4 regions of the Nocardia goodfellowii genome follow, and region 3 is predicted to be linked to each of the others. Evidence: riboswitches for the same ligand, from Rfam matches in the RefSeq annotation. Region 3 holds a riboswitch; each other region holds the start of a gene.
What was found. A riboswitch is a leader RNA that binds a small molecule or an ion and turns the genes downstream of it on or off. The one in region 3 is predicted to bind cobalamin.
Positions count from the first base shown of each region.

Region 1: linked by a shared signal. The riboswitch ahead of BJ987_RS03525 (CbtB domain-containing protein) and the one ahead of metE (5-methyltetrahydropteroyltriglutamate--homocysteine S-methyltransferase) in region 3 are both predicted to bind cobalamin.
Region 2: linked by a shared signal. The riboswitch ahead of BJ987_RS13035 (ABC transporter substrate-binding protein) and the one ahead of metE (5-methyltetrahydropteroyltriglutamate--homocysteine S-methyltransferase) in region 3 are both predicted to bind cobalamin.
Region 4: linked by a shared signal. The riboswitch ahead of BJ987_RS32655 (FecCD family ABC transporter permease) and the one ahead of metE (5-methyltetrahydropteroyltriglutamate--homocysteine S-methyltransferase) in region 3 are both predicted to bind cobalamin.

Region 1 is NZ_JAGGMR010000001.1:861,958-866,179, forward strand. It holds gene BJ987_RS03510 (HhH-GPD family protein) at 1-25, shown strand, start outside; gene BJ987_RS03515 (alpha/beta fold hydrolase) at 22-762, opposite strand; gene BJ987_RS03520 (antibiotic biosynthesis monooxygenase family protein) at 828-1,139, shown strand; cobalamin riboswitch at 1,210-1,365, shown strand; gene BJ987_RS03525 (CbtB domain-containing protein) at 1,397-1,591, shown strand; gene BJ987_RS03530 (CbtA family protein) at 1,582-2,364, shown strand; gene BJ987_RS03535 (hypothetical protein) at 2,400-2,897, shown strand; gene BJ987_RS03540 (OsmC family peroxiredoxin) at 2,961-3,401, opposite strand; gene BJ987_RS03545 (SRPBCC family protein) at 3,454-3,906, opposite strand; gene BJ987_RS03550 (DMT family transporter) at 3,921-4,222, opposite strand, start outside.
Region 2 is NZ_JAGGMR010000001.1:2,920,577-2,924,798, reverse strand. It holds gene BJ987_RS13040 (ABC transporter permease) at 1-931, opposite strand, end outside; gene BJ987_RS13035 (ABC transporter substrate-binding protein) at 942-2,534, opposite strand; cobalamin riboswitch at 2,573-2,701, opposite strand; gene BJ987_RS13030 (arabinofuranosyltransferase AftB family protein) at 2,789-4,222, opposite strand, start outside.
Region 3 is NZ_JAGGMR010000001.1:3,231,425-3,235,646, reverse strand. It holds gene BJ987_RS14575 (pyruvate carboxylase) at 1-1,990, opposite strand, end outside; cobalamin riboswitch at 2,249-2,519, shown strand; gene metE (5-methyltetrahydropteroyltriglutamate--homocysteine S-methyltransferase) at 2,668-4,222, shown strand, end outside.
Region 4 is NZ_JAGGMR010000001.1:7,036,455-7,040,676, reverse strand. It holds gene BJ987_RS32665 (ABC transporter substrate-binding protein) at 1-379, opposite strand, end outside; gene BJ987_RS32660 (ABC transporter ATP-binding protein) at 403-1,242, opposite strand; gene BJ987_RS32655 (FecCD family ABC transporter permease) at 1,239-2,270, opposite strand; adenosylcobalamin (AdoCbl) riboswitch at 2,346-2,475, opposite strand; gene BJ987_RS32650 (alpha/beta fold hydrolase) at 2,574-3,740, shown strand; gene BJ987_RS32645 (WXG100-like domain-containing protein) at 3,741-4,222, opposite strand, start outside.

The DNA.
Region 1 (4,222 bases), 2.4 Mb from region 3:
GGGCGAGGGCAGCCCGGCCGGTTAGAGGACGCGGCGGAGGAAGTTCTCGACTTCGGCGCGGTAGGCCTCGGGCTGGTCGTCGTGCACCAGATGCCCGGCCTCGGGAATCAGCGCGTGGGCGGCATTGGCGTTGACGGCGGCCATCTCCCGCATCTGGCCCGGCGGCGTGATGCTGAATTCGCCCTCCAGCAGCAGGATCGGTGCGCGCACCGCCCGCCACTCCGCCCAGAAGTCGCGGCTGCCCCATTCCTCGGAGATATCGCGGAAGGTGCTGACCGCGCCGTGTAATCGGTAGCCGTCGGGGCCGTGCTCGAAGGAGTTCAGGAAGTAGCGGCCCGCCACCGGGCCGAAGAACTCCAGCACCGCGTCCGCGTCCGGGAACGGCTGCGGCCAGGCCTCGATCATGGCGGCCCAGTGCGCGGCGGTACGGCCCCGGAAGTCAGGGGCGATGTCCTCGACCACCAAGGCGCGCACGCGCTCCGGGTGCCGCGCCGCGAACACCCAGCCGTGCAGGCCGCCCATCGAATGCCCGATCACCACCATCGGTTCGGCGATGCTCGCGGTGGCCGCGGTCAGGTCGGTGACGAACGCCTCGGTGGTCAGCTCCTCCGGTGCGGGCCGCCCGTGGCCGGCCGCGTCGAAGGTGTAGACATGCCCGTACCCGCGCAGCCAGTCCAGGTGATCACCCCAGGTGCGAGCGCTACCCATCAACCCATGCAGCAGCAGGATCGGCACCCCGGCCCCGCCCTCATCGAACAACACCAGCCAGATTCTGCCCCATCGGAGCGCGGCGGCGCGCTCTCCCCGACCCCGCCTAGACTCGGCCCATGGCTGTTGTGAAGATCAATGCGATCGAGGTTCCGGAGGGCGCGGGCCCGGAATTGGAGAAGCGGTTCGCCCACCGTGCGCACGCGGTGGAGGGTTCGCCCGGGTTCCTCGGCTTCCAGCTGCTGCGTCCCGTCGCCGGGGACAACCGGTACTTCGTTGTCACCCAGTGGGATTCGGAAGAATCCTTCGCGGCGTGGCGGGACGGCCCGGCCCGCGCCGCGCACGCGGGCAGCGGCGACAAGAAGCCGGTGTCGACCGGAGCGTCGCTGCTCGAGTTCGAAGTCGTCATGGACGTCTCCCCCAAATCCTGATCCGCTCGCACGGGTCGCCCGGCACGCCACGGCTCGCCGGGCGTTCTGCTGTGCCCGATACGCCCTGTTGACGGCAGCGGCCGGAGCCTGTCACAGTTCGAAGGACAGACGCGAGGGTGATGCGGTAATCCGGTGTGAAGCCGGAGCGGTCGCGCCACTGTGATCCATGCACCGGGTTGTCCAGGTGCCGGGAAAGCCAGACACCGGCACCCATCGCACGGACTACTCGACGGGACGCGTATCCCAAGGAGGAACTCATGGCCATCGCGCATATCCCCACCCGGACTTCCGATTCGCCGGCGACCGTGCTCGTCACGGTGGGTGTCGTTCTGCTCGCACTGCTCACGCTGTACCTGGTCGGCTTCGATCAGGGCGCCATCTCGCGCAGCGGGATGTTCCTGCATGAGTTGATGCACGACGGACGGCATCTGCTGGGGCTTCCGTGCCACTGAATTCGTCCACTCCGCAGGCTGCCGGCCCCCTCGCCGGCACTCTGAAAACCCTGCTTCTGCGTGGCCTTCTGGCCGGGTTGATCGCCGGCTTGCTGGCGGCCACGGTCGGCTACTTCGTCGGCGAGCCGAAAATCGAAGCGGCCATTGCCATCGAGGAAGCCGCCGGGGGTCATGCGCACGGCGTCGAGGAAGAGCCGCTGGTGAGCCGCACCGGCCAGCGGGCCGGTCAGTTCCTGGCACTCGGACTGGCCGGACTGGCGCTCGGCGCGATCTTCGCCGCGGTCGCGCATGTCGGACGCCGCCACACCACGATGCCCGGCCCGGCCTTCGCGCTCGCTCTGGCGCTGGGCGGCTGGGCCGCGATCGTCGCGGTGCCGTTCTTCAAATATCCCGCCAATCCGCCCGCGGTGGGTGACCCGGAGACCATCGGCGACCGCACCTGGCTGTGGGTGGCCGCGGTGGTCCTCGGGCTGGTCGCGGTGGGCGCGGGCGTCTTCGTCCACCGGCTGCTGCACGCGCAGCCGGGCAGCTTCCGGTTGATCGGCGCGGTGGCCGCGTTCGTCGCGATCGTCACGGCCGGATACCTCGCGCTGCCGGGCATCGACGAGGTGAAGGCCGATTTCCCGGCCGGTCTGCTCTGGGAGTTCCGGGTGTCCTCGCTCGCGGTCTCGGCGACGCTGTGGGCCTGCCTCGGCCTGGCTTTCGCGGCCCTGACCGAGTTCGCCACGCGCACTAGCTCTCCCGTACGAGACGGGGCCGCTACCGCGGGTTGATTTCCGTCCGGGATTTCGAGGGCAGTGTCGGTTTCATGACCGGCACTGCCTTTACCGTGTGGCCCGAACGCCTTTCGCTCGCACCGATCCGGGAACCGGCGCGGGCCCCGCGCTCGGTGTCGCTGGCGTTCAGCGCGCTCGTCGTCGCCCTGCTCGCGGGAGTCGCCGAGGCGATCGCCCAGGCCGCATTGCTGCTGGAGAGCTCCGGCGCCGAGCTGGGCGACATCGCGACCGCGCTGCTCATGCGCGGGGCGATCTATCTGGTGGTGCTGGCCGTGGCCATCCGGATGACGCACGGCGACCGCTGGGCCCGCGTCGCGCTGACCTTCGGCATCGGCGTCCTGGGCCTGGCATCGCTGCTCGTCGAACCGATCCGGGCGGTGCTGTCCGCCGACGACCTCGGCACCCTGTTCGACGACGTCACCGCGAGCGGCGTCGGTATCGCGATCTTCCGTGCCGGCCATGTGGCCGCGGTGCTGGTCGCGATCCCAGCGATGTACCACCGCACCGCGCGGCCCTACTTCCGCGCCTGACGCCACCGCACGGCTCCCCGCGCACCGGCACCCGGTGCGCGAAGAGCCAAGCGGCAGAGTCGATTACGCGAGGGCCGCGTCGAGCGAGATGTGGTCCACGCCCGCCAGCGCCTTGCTCACCGGGCAACCGGCCTTGGCGGCGGCCGCGGCGGCGGCGAACCCGTCGGCGTCCAGGCCGGACACCCGCCCGCGCACCGTCAGCTTGATGCCGTTGATCCGGAAGCCACCCGCCGGGTCCGGGCCGAGGGTGACATCGGCGGTCACGTCCAGGCTTTCCGGAGTGCCGCCCGCGTTGGCGATCTGCGCCGAGAGCGCCATCGCGAAGCACGACGAATGCGCGGCCGCGATGAGCTCCTCCGGGCTGGTGGCGCCGTCGGCGGCGTCGGCCGAACGCTTCGGGAACGACACGTCGAACTTGCCGACGCCGGAGCTGGTCAGGTCGACCAGTCCGGAGCCGTCCTGCAACCCACCGGTCCAAGCCGTGTGCGCGGTACGTGTTGGCATTACGGTCCTTTCACAATTATTCGATCCGTCGCAAAGAACCTACTCGCCGTACTCAGACCGCGAGGCCGGTACGGCGATCGAGCTGTTCGAGTACCAGCGGCCACGCGGCGCGGTGCCGATCACGTGCTGCCTCGGTAGGAAATCCGGAGTGCCGCAAGCGAAGTCGGATACCGCGCGGTTGATGCACGAACTCGATGCTGACTACGGTTTCGGCGCCCTCGGTGCCGTCCGCCCCGGTGACCCAGGTGAACTCCACCAGCCGGTCCGGTTGCAGCCGTAAGAAACGGCCGTAGTGCGGGCTGCGTTTGCCCTCGACCTCGGTCTCGAAGAAGAACGGTTCGTTCACCGCGGGCTTCATGAGCACCGAGCCGGGCGCGGCGAACCAGATGTCGAAGCCTTGCGTCAGGGCCGCGTAGAGCAGACCCGGCGGCGCTGCCATCACCCGTTCGACAGTGAGCTGGTGCGGTCGGTCGGACAGATCCGGTATCCGAACTGGCTGATCCATTCGACCGACCATACTCATCCCTCGGGATTGGTGACCCGGGCCAGCACGATGCCGCCGAGAATCAGGGCCAGCGAGAGCATCCGGCCCGCGCTGAACGGGTCCCGATGTACCAGCACACCGAGCCCGATGGCGCCGACCGCGCCGATTCCGGTGAAGACGGCGTAGGCGGTGCCGACCGGCAGGGTCTGCATGGCCCGCGAGAGCAGGTAGACCGCGAGGGCGCCGAGCGCGAAGCACACCAGCGTGGGCAGCGGTCTGGTGAAATTCTCCGTCGGCTTGATGCTCTGCGACCAGACGATCTCCACCAGCCCGGCGA
Region 2 (4,222 bases), 310 kb from region 3:
CCAGCAGGGTGAGCAGGTCCGCGAGCAGGTAGACCCCGATCCCCACCGCCGCCAGCAGGATCGCGGCCGATTGGACGAAGGGAAAATCACGAGCTTCGATGGCGCGCAGCAATTCCTGGGACAGACCCGGATAGGAGAACAGCGTCTCCACCACGGCCACGCCGCCGATCAACCCGACGACCGATCCCGCCAGCGGATGGATGGACGCCGACACGGCATTGGGCGCGACATGCCGCAGCATCAGGCGCAGACCACCGATCCCGTTGAGCCGCAGCGTTTTTATGTACGGACTCGCCAGCACCTCGGCCGTCTGCGCCCGCACCATCCGGACCGGGTGCGGCAGCAACCCGATCAGCAGACAGGTCACCGGCAGGACCAGGATTTCCGGGCGACTCCACACGCTCGCACCCGTCGGCAGCAAGGAGACGGCGGGCAGCAGACCCAGCGACAGCGAGACCGTCGCCACCAGCAGGACACCGATGACGAAGGGCGGCACCGATTCCGCCGCGAGCGCACCCACGCTGATCAGCCGGTCCGTGCGTGACCCCGTCCGAGCGCCGGCCACCAGTCCCAGCGCGAGCGCCGCCGGAATGAGCAACGCGGCCGTGCTCACGGCGAGCACAGCGCTATTCGCGGCGCGCCCGAGCAACACCTCGCTGACCGGGCGGCCCGAGATCAGCGAATTCCCGAAATCGCCGTGCGCGAAGCCGATCAGCCAGTCCGCGAACCGCACCGGTGCGGGCCGGTCCAGCCCGAGCTGAGCGCGCAGCGCGGCCAGCTGCTCCGGCGTGGGGTCACCCGCACCGGACCGCGACAGCAGCACGGTCGCCGCGTCCGAATCCAACGTCTCGAACAGCAGGAAGACAATCAGCGCGACGGCGAACAGCACGCCGGCCCCGGCCCCGGCGCGCCGTATGACGTAGATGATCACGACCGGCGGGTCACTGCTCGGCCAGCCAGGTGGTCGCGTAGTTCGCCCAGTCGTCGGTGCCGGGCACGCCGTTGCGTACCCCGCCCACGCGATTCTTCGCCGCATCCGGTCGTTTGGCGAAGCTGTGCAGGATGTATCCGCCCTCCTGCCAAAGTTCTTCCTGGAGTTGCCGATATAGCTCGGCGCGGCGGCGCGGATCCATGGCGGCGCGAGCCTGGGCGAAGGTGGCGTCCCAACCCGGCCGCCGCCAGCCGGTGCCGTTGCTGGGCGAGGCGCTGGTCATGGTCTGGCCGTAGAAGTAGTCGAGGCTGTAATTCCACCAGCCGATATGGGTCAGCGGCGCCTTGCCGCTGACCTGGGAGAAATAGGTGTCGGCGGGCACCGATTCCAGCTCGATCGTGATCCCCGCGGGCTTGGCGTGCTCCGCGAACAGCGTCGCCGCCTCGAGCATGCCCGGCATACCGTCGGCGGTGGGCAGCGTCACCGTCAGGTTCTCCCGCCCCGCCTCCCGCAGCAATTCGCGGGCGCGGCGCGGATCGTAGGACCGCTGCGGCAGGCTGTCGTGATAGAACGGCGCGCCCTTGCCGTAGACGTCGTTGCCGAGCTCGGCGTAGCCGTAGTACACCGAATCCACCATGGCCTGGCGGTCCACCGCCAGCCGCATCGCCTGACGCACCCGCGGATCGTCGAAAGGCGCTGTGTCCACCCGCATCTGGAACGCGCCCATCAGACCGGCCGGCGGTACCACCACCGTGGTGTCCGGATCACTCGACAACGTCCGCGCCTGCAGGTACGAAATCTCGTGCGCCACATCCGCTTCCCCGGACAGGAAGGCGTTCATCCGCGCTTCGGTCTCGGCGATCTGGATGATCTCGACCTCGTCGAGCAACACCGGTCCGTCCCAGTATCGCTCGTTGCGCCGCAACAGCGTTCGGTCGCCCGGCGACCAGCGGGCCAGCGCGAAGGGACCGGTGCCGACAGGCAGCGCCGACCCGTCGATGACCCCGGTCCCCTCCTTGACGATGTAGCAGTACCACCCCGCCAGCACCGAACCGAAGTCCGCCAGCGGCGATTTCATCGCCACCACGACGCCCAGTTCACCGTCTGCGCGCGTGCGGGACATGTCGACGACGGAGAGATCGCCGGAGGAGTTCTTGGCCGGATCGAGCATCCGCTCGAAGCTCCACAGCACATCCCGTGCGGTGAGCGGGCTGCCGTCACTGAACACCACACCCGGGCGCAGATTGATGCGCCATAGACTGCCGTCGGCATTGGGTTCCAGCGACTGCGCCAGGCGGTAGCGCAAGGTCAGGTCGTTGTTGTAGGCGACCAGCTTGTCCCAGACGTTCTTGGACACCGCACCGCCCGCCGAACTCCCGGCCTGGTGCGGGTCCAGGACATCCGCGCTCGCCGACCGTCCGGCGATCACCGAACGCAGGCGTCCACCCGGACGCGGTGGTCCCAGCGGCGCACCGGCCGAACCGGTTTCGGAACCGCAGCTCGTCGTCATCGTGCCCAGCACGACAGCACCGACGGCTCCCGCACTGCCCAGCAGGAACTTCCGGCGGCCGAGTCCGGGCCGATCCGTTGTGTAGTTGTTCATCGCCATCCTCGTGGGTGTGATCCCGATACCTCGGGCGCAGGTATCCTGGCTCCCGGATCGACACACCTCCGCCGGCCTTCCAACCTGGGCAGGTCGTGACCATGAATCGGCGGATTGCTCCCCGGTGACAGTTGCGGGACAGCCCCGGATTCGCACCGGTGTTCCCTACGCCGGGTACCGACCCTACAGTGACCCGCGCCGCGGACCGGCACTGCCGACCGGGTCGACCCCCACAGGTGGTGCCGGGCCTCTGGTTAGCCGAGCCGGCAGCGCTCGAGCTCCAATTCCGGCACCCGGTCGATGCGATACCGGGCGTAGTCCCACGACCGGAAGACATTGCGCCGGAAGCGTTCGGCGGTGAGCGGTGCGCGGGCGGAGGCCAGTAGTTCCTGGGTTTCGGGACAGCGGATGGCGGTTCGGATCCGGGTTACCCAGTCCTCGCCGAGGAACCAGGGCATCCGGGGATGCCGGTCCACCATGCCCGCGTCCACCAGCGCCCAATCCGCGTCGAGGTTCTTGTCGTGTCCGATGCGGGCCTCCGGGAACCGGAAGGTATGGGCGGCAAGGGGATACGCCAGACCCATCGGATCGAGGACCCGGACATCCAACGGCGTATTCATGCTGATCATGCCGAGGTTGACATAGAACACCGTGTGCCCGGCGGGCTGCGGCGGCGGGACGAGGTGCCAAGCGGTGAAGGACGGCGAATTGATGAGCAGACCGCCGTTCGGACTGTCGGCCACCGCACGGAGCATGGGGCGAAGCCGCGGATAGCCCAGATAGTCCTCGGCCCGAATCGGATGCGCACGACCGGTGGTCTGGATGTAGTAGAGCCGCTCGTCCGCGATGCCGGCGGCACTGATCCTGCTGCCGGACGTGATGGCGGTGGCATCGGCCGCGAGCAGCGCCCAGCCCACGGTTCCGGCGACCAACGCCCTGAGCACCAGACGGCGCGTACCCGGTGCACTCAGTGGCAACACCATGACGGGCAACAGCAAGCAGAACAGCTGCGGCAGCAGCATGCGGCCGTGCATGAAATCACCACCGACGCGGATCTCGTACCCGATCAGCATGGCACCGCTGCCGAGCATGAGGACGACGACCGCGGCCGGGGACCGCGATCTCAGGCGGAACCGGCGCACGCGCTCTCGCAGCGCCGGTTTCGCGCCTCCGGAAATCCGGGCGGAGCCGTCGTTCCGCCGGGACCACACCGTCAGCACTGCCGCCACACCCAGCGCCAGCAGCGGCATCCAAAGCCGATACGGCTCAACGAAATTCCACAGGTAGCCGAACCCCTGCCGCCACTTCGCCGCGCTCGCGTCTTTGGCAACCGCCGTATTCGGGTACGGCAGCCCGTAATAGCCCATACGCCAAATCTGATAGGCCACCGGTAACAGGCCGGACACCAGTACCGCGATCCCACGAACCAGCCAGGGGCGCAGCCTGTTTCCGGGCAACGGGGCACACAGGAGAATCAGCAGCGCCGACGCACCGACCAACGTCAACTCCGGTCGGATCAGCGGAGCCAGCCCAGCCCAGAACGCGACGCCGAAAAACCCTGCCAGGCCGACCCTCTCGGTCCGGCTCCAGCGAATCAACCACCACCACAGCACAGCCAGCCAGCAGATGACCAGGCTCGACTCCAGCCCCGAGGTGGCGTAGTCGCGCGCCGGTGGCAGCGCGATATA
Region 3 (4,222 bases):
CTTCGGCCAGGGTGCTGCCGGTTTCGCGGACCGCGTCGATGGCCGGGCGCATCTGGTCGACGTTGTTCAGCGCGTCGAAGATCCGGAAGATATCGATACCGGTCGCGGCCGCCTCGGAAACGAAAGCGCGCGTGACCTTTTCGGGGTAAGGGGTGTACCCAACGGTGTTGCGGCCGCGCAGCAGCATCTGCAGGTTGATGTTCGGCACGGCTTCGCGCAGGGCGGCCAGGCGCTCCCACGGGTCCTCGTACAGGAAGCGCAGCGCCACGTCGTAGGTCGCGCCGCCCCAGCATTCGATGGACAGCAGTTCCGGCGTCATCCGGGCGACGTGCCCGGCCACGGCCAGGAGGCCGCTGGTGCGGACGCGGGTGGCCAGCAGCGACTGGTGCGCGTCGCGGAAGGTGGTGTCGGTGACGCCGACCGCCTTCTGCTCCCGCAGCGCCTGGGCGAAACCTTCCGGGCCGAGGCGCAGCAGCTTCTGCCGGGAACCGTCCGGCGGCGGCGCGCTCGAGTCGATGGCGGGCAGTTTGTCGTGCGGGTAGACGGCGCTGCGGCGTTCCCCGTGCGGCTTGTTGACGGTGATGTCGGCCAGATAGTTGAGGATCTTGGTGCCGCGGTCGGCCGAGCCGCGCGACGTCAACAGCTGCGGACGCTCGTCGATGAACGAGGTGGTGACCCGGCCGGCGTTGAAGTCGGCATCGTCGAGCACCGCGAGCAGGAACGGGATGTTGGTCGTGACGCCGCGGATCCGGAACTCGGCGAGGGCGCGCCTGGCTCTGGCGGCCGCGGCGGGCAGGTCGCGACCGCGGCAGGTCAGCTTCACCAGCATCGAGTCGAAGTAGGCGCCGATCTCCGCGCCCAGGTTCGCCCCGCCGTCCAGGCGGATGCCCGCGCCGCCCGGAGTGCGGTACGCGGTGATGCGGCCGGTGTCGGGGCGGAACCCGTTGGCCGGGTCTTCGGTGGTGATCCGGCACTGCAACGCCGTGCCCCGGATGGATACCGAATCCTGGCTCAGGCCAAGGTCTTCCAGGCTCTCCCCGGCGGCGATGCGCAGCTGTGACTGCACCAGATCGACATCGGTGATCTCCTCGGTCACCGTGTGCTCGACCTGGATGCGCGGGTTCATCTCGATGAAGACGTGGTTGCCGCGCTCGTCGAGCAGGAACTCCACGGTGCCCGCGTTGCTGTAGCCGATCTGCCGCGCGAAGGCCACGGCGTCGTTGCAGATGCGTTCGCGCAGCGCCGGGTCCAGGTTGGGCGCGGGCGCGAGTTCGATGACCTTCTGGTGGCGGCGCTGCACCGAGCAGTCGCGCTCGAACAGATGCATCACATTGCCGTGCTGGTCGGCCAGGATCTGCACCTCGATGTGGCGCGGATTGACCACGGCCTGCTCGAGAAACACGGTCGGGTCACCGAAGGCCGACTCGGCCTCGCGGGACGCGGCCTCGATCGATTCGCGCAGCTGCTCGGGTTCGGCGACGCGGCGCATACCGCGCCCGCCGCCGCCCGCGACGGCCTTCACGAAGATCGGGTATTCCAGTTGCCGCGCGGCGGCCAGCAGTTCGTCGATATCGGCCGAAGGCGCGCTGGACTTCAGCACCGGCAGCCCGGCGGCTCTGGCGGCCTCGATGGCCGTGGCCTTGTTGCCCGCCATCTCCAGCACCTCGGCCGACGGGCCGATGAAGGTGATGCCTTCCCGGGCACACGCCGCCGCCAGGTCGGGGTTCTCGGAGAGGAAGCCGTAGCCCGGATAGATCGCGTCCGCGCCGGCGGACTTGGCCGCGTCGATGATCGCGTCGATGGACAGGTACGCCCGCACCGGGTGCCCCTGCTCGCCGATCTGGTAGGACTCGGCGGCCTTCAGACGATGGACCGAGTTGCGGTCCTCGTAGGGAAAGACGGCGACCGTCCCGATGCCCAGTTCGTAGGCCGCGCGGAAGGCGCGGATGGCGATTTCGCCGCGATTGGCAACCAAGACTTTCGAGAACATTGACCCAAGGTACCTGGCGCAGAGCACAGCTCCGACACGGATGCGGGCTTCGCGGTCATCTTCACAACCGGGCCTAGCAGGGTTGCGAAGTTGTGGAAATCGCGGCGTCACATCTCACCGTCCGACCTGGGCGGCGGTGCGCGGGAACGATGGACGCGCGGCACAGCGACATCCTCGAGATCGCGCGGAATATTCGCGGCTCGGCTTATGCTGGACAACGCAGCTGGTTTCTCCGGTGCGCGACGAGTTGGAGCCCCGACGTCACGCATCGGAGTCGAGATCCCTCCGCTGAATCGGGGATCGAGAGGGAACCCGGTGAGAATCCGGGACTGTCCCGCAGCGGTATGCAGGAACGACCGCCGTCATCGAGCACTGGACCGGCCCGTCGCCCGACCGCCACCCTGGTGGGGTCGTCAGCGGAGTCGGGTTGGTCTGGGAAGCGACGGCCAGTAGGTGAGCCCCCGCCCGGGGGTCGGCCAGAAGGCCCGTGCCCGCAAGTCCGAAGACCTGCCAGCTGTGCCGGATACGCCGTATCCGGCGGCCACCGCCTCGTGGAATGGGCGCGCGGACCACCAGTGCTGACGTTTCGGGCTCCGTTCTTCGCGGTTGCCGAAGTGTCCGCTCGGTGCTGCCCGCCCGAACGGCGATGGTTCACGACCCACACAGCACTGGAGAACATCGTGACTGTTACTTCTTCTCCGTTCACCGCAACGGTTCTCGGGCTCCCGCGAGTCGGACCTCGTCGGGAACTCAAGCGAGCCACCGAGTCCTACTGGGCCGGGCGGCTGGACGCGGCCGGGCTGCACGACGTCGCCGCCGCGCTACGTCGCCGGCAATACGACGAATTGGCCGCCGCCGGAATCGATTCGGTGCCGGTCGGCACCTTCTCCTACTACGACCAGATGCTCGATACCGCCGTGTTGCTCGGCGCGCTGCCGCCGCGGGTGGCCGGGATCGAGGACCCGCTGGATCGCTATTTCGCCGCGGCGCGCGGCACCGACACCATCGAACCGCTCGAGATGACCAAGTGGTTCGACACCAATTACCACTACCTGGTGCCCGAAATCGGTGCGGACACAGTCTTTTCGCTGCACGCCGACAAGCTGCTGGCGGAACTGGCCGAGGCGATCGCGCTCGGCGTCCCCGCTCGTCCGGTGGTGATCGGGCCGATCACGTTCCTGAAACTGGCGAAAGCGACCGGCGGCGCGGCACTGAACCGTCTCGATGAACTGGTGCCGCTGTACCGGGAGTTGTTGCGGCAGTTGGCCGCGGCCGGGGCGCAGTGGACGCAGATCGACGAACCGGTGCTGGTCACCGATCTCAGCGCCGCCGAAATCGAGCTGGTGCGAAGCACTTACGCCGAACTGTCGGCCGAGTCCGAGCGTCCGGCGATCCTGGTCGCCACCTATTTCGGTCGACCCGGCTCGACGCTGGACGCTCTGCTGGAAACCGGAATCGAGGGCGTCGCCGTCGATTTCACCGCGATGGCGGCGGCCGATGTTCCCGCGGTGGACAACAAGCTGCTGGTGGCCGGTGTGGTCGACGGCCGCAATGTGTGGCGCACCGACCTCGATCAGGCGCTGGCCACAGTGAGTGGCGTGCGCGCGTCGGCGGTGGCGGTTTCGACCTCCTGCTCACTCCTGCATGTCCCCTACACGCTGGCGGCCGAAACCGGGCTGGACGACCAGCTGCGATCCTGGCTGGCCTTCGGTGCCGAGAAGATCGCCGAGGTGCGGCTGCTGGCCACCGCGCTGCGGTCGGGCCCGGAGTCGGTAGCCGCCGAATTGGCCACGGTCCGTGCCGCTCTGGACTCGCGCCGGAACGACCCGCGGCTAGCCGACCCGCAGGTGCAGGCCCGCCTGGGTGCGCTCGGCGCGGACGCCGACCGGCGCACACCCGCCGCCGAACGCCGCGCCGGCCAGGCCGAGCACCTGCACTTGCCCGTCCTGCCGACCACCACGATCGGGTCCTATCCCCAGACCTCGGCGATCCGGCTGGCCCGCGCGGCCCTGCGCAAAGGCGAGATCGATCAGGCCGAATACGTCCGGCGGATGCGCGCCGAGATCGCGGAGGTGATCGCGCTCCAGGAGAAACTGGGCCTGGACGTGCTGGTGCACGGCGAGCCCGAACGCAACGACATGGTGCAGTACTTCGCCGAACAACTCGACGGGTTCGCCACCACCGAATCGGGCTGGGTGCAGTCCTACGGCACCCGCTGCGTGCGGCCGCCGA
Region 4 (4,222 bases), 3.8 Mb from region 3:
GGTTCTTGGTCTCGTCGTAGCCGTAGTTCCAGCCCGCCAGCATGACGTCGGGCCGCTGCGCGAGCACGGTCTCGCGCGAGGGATACTGCGGGGCAACCGATTTCAAGCTGTCCACGACGTCGCCGTAGTGCTTGCGCAGCGTTTCGGCATCCCGCTGGATGCTCGACACCGCTACCACTTGCTCCTGCGCGCCCAGCGCGAGAGCCATGGAGATCAGATTGCCGTCGTTGACGAACATCCGCTGCGCTTTCGCCGGGAACTGGACGTCGGCGTCGCAGTTGCGGACGGTCAGAGTTCCGGCGGCGGGTGCCGGGTTCCCGCAGGCTGCCAGGGTGGCGGTCAGCGCGGTGGCGGCAAGCACTCGGAGGGAGTTCCGCATCGGTATTGCCTTTCGCGAGTACGTCACACGGACGCGGTCGGGGTGATCAGGAGGTGCGACTCGCCGGTCTCCGGGTGCGGGACGCGAATGGCGCGTACGCCGAACACGGTCTCGAGGACCTCGGGACGCAGCGCGGTCTCCGGCGCCGCGAGTGGGTGGGCGATGCCGTTGTGCAGCACCAGGATCCGATCGCAGTAACGATCGGCCAGCGACAGCTCGTGCAGGGCCATGATCACGGTACGGTTCAAAGTCCGTGTCAGCGCGAGCAATTCGAGCTGATGGGTGATGTCGAGATGATTGGTCGGCTCGTCGAGCAGGAGCACCGGGGTGTCCTGCACCAGTGCGCGAGCCAGCAGCACCCGTTGTCGTTCGCCGCCGGAGAGGCGATGCACCGGACGGTCGGCGAAACCGGCCAAATCGACTGCGGCCAAGGCTTCGTCGATAGCCTGCTGCTCTCGGGGAGACCCTGCCCCCCACGGTGGAAGATACGGCGTGCGGCCCAGCGCCACGACTTCACCCGCGCGCAGATCCGCGGGCGGGCGCTCGTCCTGGGCGACCATGGCGACGGTCTTCGCTCGCTGTCGTGGTGAAAGGTCATGCAGCGCGGTACCGCCCACGAGGACCCGGCCGTGCAGCGGCCGCTGCACCCCCGCGAGTACGCGCAGCAGCGTCGACTTGCCGCTGCCGTTCGGGCCGACGATGCCGACCACTTCCCCGGGTGCGATGTCGAACGCGACATCGGTGACGACGGGCCGTTTCCCCGCGGCACACGCCAATGCTTTCGCGGTCACACCGGCACCGTCGCGGATCGCCCGCGGTCCCGCGGTCGCGGGGCGTTCGCGGAAACCGAAGACGCGCTTCATGATTCCCCGAAGCTGTAGCGCCGGCGGCCCAGTAGGAGCAGGAAGGCCGGTGCGCCGATCAGTCCGGTCAGGACGCCGACCGGGATTTCGGTGGGGCGGCCGAGTGCGCGGGTAGCGGCGTCGGCGATCACCAAGAACAACGCGCCGCAGAGTGCGCTGGCGGGCAGCAGATCGCGGTGGCGAGGACCGACGACGAGACGGGCGGCGTGCGGAATGACGAGGCCGACGAAGCCGATACCGCCGGAGACCGCGACGAGTACGCCCACCAGGATGGCGAGCAGAACGAACAGGGCGATCCGCAACTGCTTGACCGGGACGCCGATGGAGGCCGCGGTGTCGGCGCCGAAGGTCAGGGCGTCCAGCCAGCCGCTGGCGATATAGAGCGTCAGGCCGCTGAGCGTGACGACGATCAGCGGCAGGGCGAGCTTGGTCCAGTCCGCGCCGGCGAGGCTGCCGAGCAGCCAGAACAGCACCGACTGCGCAGCGGCCGGATCCTTGCTACGAAAGATCAGATAGCTGCTGAACGCGGCGAACGCCGAGCCGAGAACAGTGCCGGTGAGGACCAGCCGCAGCGGCGTCAATCCGCCCTGCGCGACCGCGATGACGAAGACCATCGCCGCCGCGGCGAACGCGCCGACCAGGGCACCGGCCGACAGCGCCCAGATTCCGGCGCCCGCGAACAACCCGGACGTGATGACCGCAGCCGCGCCGACACCCGCCCCGGAGGACACCCCCAGCAGGTACGGGTCGGCCAGTGGGTTGCGGACCAGGGTTTGCATGGCCGCCCCGGCCAGCGCCAAGCCCGCGCCGACGATCGCGGCGAGCACGGTGCGCGGCACCCGGAGCTGCCACACGATGGTGTCCAGGCTGAGGTCGACCGCGGTGCCGCCGACCATGCGGTGCCGCAGCACGTCTACCACTGCCGAGACCGGAAGCGTCTCGGCGCCGAAGCCGGTGGCGATCACCATCGCGCACAGCAGCATTGCCGCGAGGGCCGGCAGGGCCACCGCGGTTCGAATACGGACCATCAGCGGTATGTCCGGGGCTGGAGCCGGGCTCGGCGTCTGCCGCCGGATCGCTGCGCGAGGCGTTTCTCATTAGGCAAGTCGCGGCCTTTCCAGAGTTCGTCCCGGCGAGGGAGGTCTGACTTTCGCCCGATGAGGACGATCACAGTGGCGCGACCGTTCCGGATTTGCACCGGATTCCCGCACCCGCCGGGAATGACGGTGAAACCTTACCGCTGGTCTGGTTCCCGGTCGGCGTCGGGTTTATCCCCGTTGACACCGGTAAGTCCGTTGGCGGACCACCCGTTTCCGAGACACAGTGGAGTGATGTCGCTGTTGGACGATCGACACCCGTCCACCGTCACCGACTACGACGACGCGCGACGCCGGGCCCGCTGGCGGGACACCCGTCTCGGCCACGACTGGACGACGCTGCGCCGCACCCGGCTGACGCTGGTCCGGCTCTGCGTCGTGCTCGTTGCCGTGCTGGTCGTGTTCGCCCAGTACTGGACTTTCGACATCGCACCGGAACGCGCCCGGCTGGCCCGAACCGAACCGGCGATCCTGCCCGTCGCCACCCCCGCCGACCAGCGCAACTGGGACTCCGTCGTCGTAGACCTGGTCGGACTCGGCAACCTGAACGCGAGCAACACCGCCGCCGCCCTGCCGTCGCTGAGCAGACTCGGCGTGGTGTGGGCGATCAAATACGACAACCGGGGCATCGACACCAAAGTCATCGCGGATCTGATCGTCCGCGCCGCGCTCATGTCCGGCCTGAAGAACGTGGTGCTGGTCGGACACAGCATGGGCGGGGTCATCGCACTGGAGGTCGCCCGGCACATCCACACCGGCAGCGACCGCCGCCTGGTCGGCGTGCTGCTGGACTGCACCCCCATGGATTTGAACGCGGTCCGCGAGGAGAGCCGGGGCCGCGGCGAGGACATGGTGCGCTGGATGGGCTGGCTACCCGGCGCGCGGGAAAGCCGCACGCTGCGCCTGATCGTCGAAATGTACGCTCGCCGCGGCGAATTCGTCGACCGCGGCCTGAACGGCGCACCGGGCATCCGGATGCCCGAACTACGCGAGGTGATCGAACGCGTCCTGCACGACAAAATCTTCTCCGAGGACGCCGCCAGCAACGGACTCATCGAATCGCAGTTCCTGACGATCGTCGCCGGCGGCGCCCTCAGAGACCTCGACGCCCTGTCCCGCCCTTTCGAGGGCAAGCCCCGACCGGCAATCGTGTACCTGCGCCCCCGCGACGCCGAACGCGACCGAGTCGTCGACGTCGAATATTCCCACCAGGTGCTGATCGAGCGGGCCGGCGGTGTAGACGGCACACTGCTGGTGGTGAACCCGCGAAACACCGGTCACGCCAACCCGATTCAGCGGCCGCGTGAATACAACCAGGTGATCACCGACCAGGTGCTGCCGTTTGTGCGGCGCTATCAAGAGCAGGCGCGAGAAGCCGATGGCGCGGCCGCCTTCCGCTGATCAGCGTGATTCGCCGCCCAGGGTGAACGGGATGTCGGGGTCGGGTGCCGGTGGTATTGCCGCACTGTCCGGCCTCGCCACCTCGTAGGCGGGTGGCCTCGGCGAACTGCGTGCCTGTTCCGCGTGGTCTCGGTGCTCCGGGTTCTCGTCTGCGGCCTGGCCGATGCGTAGCCGATCGTCGGGCTCGGGCGTCGACAGATCACCCACACCGGTGACGACTCGACTGTCGTTCCACATTGCCGCCCAGGTGGCGACGGTTTCCGCGCGGGTGCCGCCGACCAACTCGGCCAGCGACTTCCGGTCACCGTTCTCGGTGCGGAACCACTCCCGGCCGGTTTCGTCGGTCCCGTCGTAGGACGCTGTCCGGCCGTCGACTTCGAAACTGTTGCCGCCCAGATATTTCACCGTGTAGGCATGTGCGCCTACGCCGTGCTGGTCCACCGTCGTGCGCTGGTCGAGCACCCAGGCGATCGCCCCGGCTC